Regions from separate parts of the Bittarella massiliensis (ex Durand et al. 2017) genome, predicted to be linked through region 1. Evidence: a T-box and tRNA genes for the amino acid it is inferred to sense, from the RefSeq annotation. Region 1 holds a T-box; the other holds one or more tRNA genes.

Region 1 (3,407 bases):
CTGCTGGACGAGAAGAGCCACATCCGGGTGCTGGACACCTACGGCCAGTTGGAACCCCTGCTCGAGCGCTACCAGGCCCAGTATGTTAAGGTGCGGGACCTCAAGCGCACCATCGCCGACTTGGAGGCCCGCCGCAGCGAGCGGGAGCGGCAGATCGACCTGCTCTCCTACCAGATTGGCGAGATCACCGAGGCCGACCCGGCCCCCGGCGAAGACCTGGTGCTGGAAGAGCAGATCAACAAGGCCAAATACGCCGAGCTCATCGCCCAGAACCTGCAGGCCGCACAGGACTGTTTGAACGGCGGGGAGGAGGGGAGCGGCGCCATCGGCCTGCTGCAGACAGCAGCTCAGTCCCTGCAAAACATCCGCGAATACCTGCCTGCCACCGGCGCGGTGGGGGACAAGCTGACCGCCCTCCTCTATGAGTTGCAGGAGCACGCCGCCGACCTCTCGGCCCTTTCGGGCGGGCCGGATGCGGACGCCTATGTGGACATCGACTTTTTGGAAAACCGCCTGGCCACCCTGCAGCAACTGGAGAAAAAATACGGCGCCACCCTCGACGAGGTACTCGCCTACCGGGACGACTGCCAGCGCCAGCTCGAGGCCCTTGCCGGCAGCGACGAGGAGATCTTCTCCCTCAAAGAGCAGATGCGGGACGAGCTGGGCACCGCCACTGACCTGGCCCAGCAGCTCTCGGCCAAGCGCAAAAAGGCGGGAGAGCGGTTCTCCGCCGCCATCTGCCGGGAGCTGGCCTTCCTCAACATGAGCGGGGTCACCTTTGTCACCGAGGTGGTCTCCGAGCCCAAGCTCCACCGGGACGGGATGGACGCCGTCCGCTTCCTCATCTCGGCCAACGTGGGGGAGGCGCCCAAATCCATCTCCAAAATCGCCTCCGGGGGCGAGCTCTCCCGCATCATGTTGGCCATCAAAAACATCCTCGCTGAGAAGGACCAAATCGACACCCTGATTTTTGATGAGATCGACACCGGGGTCAGCGGCAGCGCCGCCCAAAAAATCGGCCAAAAACTCAAAGAGACCGCCGCCTCCCACCAAATCATCTGTGTCACCCACTCGGCCAGCCTGGCCGCCTATGGGGGCAATCACCTGCTGATCTCCAAGCACTCCGACGGGGTGTCCACCTTTACCGACATCCGCCCGCTGGGGGAGGAGGACCGAGTGCGGGAGTTGGCCCGCATCATCTCCGGCGACGCGGTCAGCGGGGTATCACTGCAAAATGCGCGGGAAATGCTCGCCCGCGCCCAGGGCGGTGTTGACAACCGCCCGGCAAACGGGTAAGATACAGGTAATGCAAAAATTGCTTACAGGCAGAGAAGGGGACCAGTACCGCCGGCCCAAAGTCCCAAGAGAGCTTTCGTTTGCTGAGAGAAAGCGGCTTTTCCGGCGGGAATACACCCCTGAGCCGCCCTTTTGAACCCGGTTTTGACCGGCAGTAGGGAGGGCCGTCCGGCGCCCGTTACCGCGCCCCAACGAGGCCGTCGCCCCTTCAACATGGGTCGGGAGACGGCAAACTGAGGTGGTACCGCGCGTGAAAACTCGCCCTCTGTGCACAAAATATGCACAGAGGACTTTTTTTATCAAATGAAAAAGGAGAATGTATCGTGGGAATCTTTAATGAACTGCAGGCCCGGGGACTCATCGCCCAGTCGACCAACATGGAGAGGGTGGAAGAACTGCTCAACGGCGACAAGCCGGTCACCTTCTACATCGGCTTTGACGCCACCGCCGACAGCCTTCACGTGGGGCACTTTCTGCAGCTGACGGTGATGCGGCGGCTGCAACAGGCCGGTCACCGCCCCATCGCCCTGCTGGGCGGCGGCACCACTCTGGTGGGCGACCCCACCGGCAAGACCGACATGCGCAAGATGCTCACCAAGGAGGAGATCGCCCACAACGTGGAGCGGTTCCAGCAGCAGATGTCCAAGTTCGTCGACTTCACCGACGGGCGCGCCCTGGTGCTCAACAACGCCGACTGGCTCTGCAAGCTAAATTATCTGGACTTTCTGCGGGATGTTGGTGTATACTTTACAGTGAACAAGATGCTCACCGCCGAGTGCTTTAAGTCCCGCATGGAGAAGGGCCTCTCTTTTATCGAGTTCAATTACATGATCATGCAGAGCTACGACTTCCTGCACATGTACGACGCCGTCGGCTGCACCATGGAGCTGGGGGGCGACGACCAGTGGGCCAACATCCTCGGCGGGGTGGACTTGATCCGCCGCGTCAAGAGGGAAGAGGCATACGGCATGACCTTCACCCTGCTGACCACCAAAGAGGGCAAGAAGATGGGCAAGACCGAGAGCGGCGCCGTCTGGCTCGACCCCGAGAAGACCAGCCCCTACGAGTTCTTCCAGTACTGGCGCAACATCGACGACGCCGATGTCATCAACTGCATGAAAATGCTCACCTTTATGCCCCTGGAAGAGATTGCCCAGTACGAGGCGCTGCAGGACCGCGAGATCAACCGCGCCAAGGAAAAACTGGCCTTTGAATTGACCAAGCTGGTTCACAGCGAGGAGGAGGCGCAGAAGGCCCTCGAGGCGTCCAAGTCCCTCTTCGCCGCCGGTTCCGCCTCTGAGCACATGCCCACCACCCCCCTCGACCAGTCCCTGGTGCAGGACGGCTCCGTCGGCCTGCTGGATCTGATGGTGATGGCCGGTCTGACCCCCTCCAAAGGGGAGGCCCGGCGGCTGGTGCAGCAGGGCGGCGTCAGCGTCGGCGAGGAGAAGATCGCCGACGCCCAGCACCGCGTCTCCCTGGACGCGTTCAAAGACGGCTTTATCATCATTAAAAAGGGGAAAAAGACCTTCCATAAAATCACCCTGTAACAAAAAAGAGAGGTGTGCGCAGATGACGACAGAAGTGTTTGGCGTACCGGTAGAGTACAAGATCGTAGGGGAGGGGACCCCCGTTCTCTGCATCCACGGCTGGACCGAGAGCATGGTGCAGATGGAGCACAGCATCGAACCGGTGTTTGCCCCCTTCATCAGCTACAAGCGGATCTATTTTGACCTGCCCGGAATGGGGAAGACCCCCCGTTGCGACCAGGTCAAGAACAGCGACGACATGCTGCAATTTGTCAAAGCTTTTGTCGAGCAGGTCATCCCCGACGGGCGGTTTTTGGCCATCAGCCGCTCCTACGGCGGCTACATCCTCCGGGGCTTGCTGGCAGCCATGCCCGAGCGGATCATGGGCGGCATCTTCATCTGCCCGCTGGTCGAGCCCGTCCGCCAAAAGCGCATCCTCCCCAACTTCAAGGTGGTCTACCGCAACGAGGAGCTCATCAAACAGCTGCCCGCCTCGCACCGGGTGCTCTTCACCAACCTCTTTGTCATTCAGGACCAGTACACCTATGACCGCTTCTTGGATGAACTTGCCTCGGCGGCCGC
Region 2 (3,407 bases), on a different contig from region 1:
TAGCAAAAAAGTGTTTCTCAAAAGGGAAACCGGGGCAACGCAAAGGTTGCCCCGGTTTCCATGCCATTCGGTTGTACACATCACGGCACTGGTTTGCACTTATTTGTCGGCTTTTCTATATCCGCACTTGGGGCATACGCCGTTTTCGTCGAGGGCGATGCCGCACAAGGGGCAGCGATCGATCTTGTTGTCCGTCTGGAATTCAGCAGAAGCTGCATTGACACCACTGGTAAAGGTGATTTTGGCAATATTGAGTTTATCCTTCAGCAAATCATAGACGATTTTGATCATGCCCTCTACCGTCATGGTTTCTTTTGTAACAACCAACCGGCAGTCCGGATAAGCGGTGGCCAACTCTGTTTTAAAAGCCGGGCCTTTCATCTGATTCTGCGGTGCGCCGTTGCGGATGCCTTGCTTTTCGTACACGTCAAGAACGGCGGGAAGGAGGGGGTCGTCCTCTCTGAGGATCAGCGCGTGGTCAAAATTCTTCAGAACTCCCCAAGCGGTTTTCTGGATCTCGTTGCAAGGAAAAACCATATTTACACCAGATTCCACCGAATCCTCAACCTCAATGGTCAGAACACCGGTGTGCCCGTGCAAGTACTGAGCTTCTCCCTTAAAGCCGTAAAATCTGTGCGCATATTGCAGGTCCAATGTTGTAATGCTTCTCATATACTGATATCCTCCTAATTTATTATTTACGGGATCATGCACCCGTATGGCACATTGAATTTGCGAAAGGGCTATGATTGAGACTTGGTTTTGCAATCCGGGCAGATGCCTTTAAACATCAGGTCATGGCCGCTAAACTCAAAACCGTGGGCATCCTTGATCCGTTTTTCCAAATCTTCGATGTAGTCCATATCCACATCAAAAACCCGACCGCATCTTAAGCATCTCGCATGATAGTGATCGTGACATAGGTGATCGAACCGATCGGCGTCGCCCGGAACCTCCAGCTTTCGGATCTCCCCGTTCTCCGCAAGCTGATTTAAATTCCGATAGACAGTCACCTTGCTGATATTGGGGTACTCTTTGACAACCAGACTGTAAATTTCTTCAACGGTGGCATGGCACTGTAAGGTATTGACCGCTTTCAAAACCAAAGCCCTCTGAATCGTATTTCGCTTTATCATTTCATTCGACCCTTGATCTATAATTAGAATCCATTTCTAATTAGCATAATAATCCAATTAGAACAGTATGTCAAGTATTTCTATGAAATTTTTTACAATCCTCTTTTCCGACCATATCCTGCCTACTGATAAAAAGCCTGTAAACCCTCACGAATACTAAAAACGGGCCGGTCATCCCAGGGGACCGGCCCGTTTGAGTGGGAAAAGCGATTGAGAGGCCGCCCATATCCCAGTCACAAGGGCGCAAAAAGGCGCGTGAGAAACTGAAGGGAGGATTGAAACCCCTGCATCAGGACCTTCTAAACTGTGTTGGCCAACAGATCGACTCTGTTGGGATACATACGGCAGAAAAACACAAAAGAAATCGCCATACAGCTGCAAAACGCAACCATACGGCGATTGATTTATTGAAAGGGGCGGACACTTTAGGCGTTGCCCGAGCGCGGGAGCATTGCTGTAAAAAGAAAAAACCTGCGGAGCGCGAATTACTCACCGCAGGTTTGGTGGTGGAGGATGGATTCGAACCATCGAAGCGAAACGCAACAGATTTACAGTCTGCCCCCTTTGGCCACTCGGGAACTCCACCATATTTTATTTTAGTAGCCACATTGGCCGGCTCTTTTCAATGGAGCTGGTGGACGGACAAAAGCGCTTCGCGCTTTTACGGCTTGCGGCATAGCCGCTGCGCCACTTTTTGCTAAAAATTGTTCACTGAACAATTTTCTTTACGCAAAAAGCCCTCTTAGGGTTCAAGTCCCACCTAGCTACACATTTAACTGGAGCTGGTGGACGGACTTGAACCCCCGACCTGCTGATTACAAATCAGCTGCTCTACCAACTGAGCTACACCAGCAAATGTGACAACAGTATAGATTATACCATCTTCTTTTTGCGTTGTCAACAAAAAAATTGGTCGAGGCGACAGGACTTGAACCTGCGGCATCCTGGTCCCAAACCAGGCACTCTACCAAACTGAGCTACGCCTCGTCAGCCTTTGTGTTACAGCGCAGCACACCAAAAATTGCTGGATATTCGTAACACAGCTTTTATATTTTAGCCCATCCGCGCCCGTTTGTCAACCAGATCTGCCTCCCTCTTTTCCCTGCTCCGTCCGCGCTGTAACCCAACTGTAACACTTTGTAACCTCCGTCAGGTTGTATGAAAAAATTTGCTCATGTATACTGTTGTTATAGCAAACGGCCGCCCTGCCGCCCCGCCCTGCGGGGAGACGGCCGCGCGGACAGAGCAAAAAGGGAGTGAAAGCATGGAGCACACGTACAACCCCAAGGCGCAAAGCATCCTTTCTGAAATCAAAAAAGCGGTGGTCGGCAAGGACGACATCGCCGCCAAGATCCTCATGGCCCTGCTGGCACAGGGTCACGTCCTCCTCGACGACATCCCCGGCGTGGGCAAGACCACCCTGGCCATGGCCTTCTCCAAGGCTCTCTCGCTGGACTACCACCGCATGCAGTTTACCCCCGACGTCATGCCTTCGGACATCACCGGCTTCACCATCTACAACAAGCAGCTGGGCGATTTTGAGTACAAGCCCGGCGCGGCGGTCTGCAACCTCTTTTTAGCCGACGAGATCAACCGCACCTCCTCCAAGACCCAGTCGGCCCTGCTGGAGGTGATGGAGGAAGGCCACATCACCGTCGACGGGGTCACCCGCGAGATCCCCAAGCCCTTCATCGTCATCGCCACCGAGAACCCGGTGGGCTCGGCGGGCACCCAGATCCTGCCCGAGTCGCAGCTGGACCGGTTCCTCATCTGCCTCTCCATGGGCTATCCCGACGTGGAGAGCACCATCACCATCATGGAGCGCCGCCACGACAGCAACCCGCTGGACGAGGTCATCCCCCAGGCCAGCCGGGAGGAAATTTTGCAGATGCAGCGGGAGACCCAGCTGGTCACCGTGCACAAGGCCATCTACGAATATGTGGCCCAGTTGACCGAGGCCACCCGCAACCACGCCATGATCACCCTGGGGATGAGCCCCCGCGGCGCCCTGGCCCACATCCGGATGGCCAAGGCCATGGCCTACCTCTACGGCCGCGACTTCGTGGTGCCCGACGACGTGCAGGAGACCTTCTTCGACGTGGGCGCCCACCGGCTGGTGCTGGGCTCCAAGGCGCGGGTCGGTGGGGTCACCGCCAAGACCCTGCTGCAGGAGATCCTCAACGACACCCCGGCCCCGCAGATCACCGAAAGCCTGCTCGACCAACAGTAGAAGACGCCGAAAGGGGATGTTCCCGTGAAAAAAGCGCGCAT

The links. A T-box is a leader RNA that pairs with one kind of tRNA and senses whether it is charged. The one in region 1 lies ahead of tyrS (tyrosine--tRNA ligase), so its partner is inferred to be a tRNA-Tyr.
Region 2: it encodes a tRNA-Tyr, which carries the amino acid that the T-box ahead of tyrS (tyrosine--tRNA ligase) is inferred to sense. The anticodon was not compared.

Annotation. Positions count from the first base shown of each region.
Region 1 covers NZ_WWVY01000005.1:19,124-22,530, reverse strand. Annotated here, with positions in the region: gene recN (DNA repair protein RecN) at 1-1,296, shown strand, start outside; T-box leader at 1,320-1,565, shown strand; gene tyrS (tyrosine--tRNA ligase) at 1,617-2,846, shown strand; gene GT748_RS07150 (alpha/beta fold hydrolase) at 2,869-3,407, shown strand, end outside.
Region 2 covers NZ_WWVY01000004.1:96,893-100,299, forward strand. Annotated here, with positions in the region: gene GT748_RS06480 (6-carboxytetrahydropterin synthase) at 100-672, opposite strand; gene GT748_RS06485 (Fur family transcriptional regulator) at 744-1,136, opposite strand; tRNA gene GT748_RS06490 (tRNA-Tyr) at 1,638-1,722, opposite strand; tRNA gene GT748_RS06495 (tRNA-Thr) at 1,914-1,989, opposite strand; tRNA gene GT748_RS06500 (tRNA-Pro) at 2,047-2,123, opposite strand; gene GT748_RS06505 (AAA family ATPase) at 2,401-3,366, shown strand; gene GT748_RS06510 (DUF58 domain-containing protein) at 3,391-3,407, shown strand, end outside.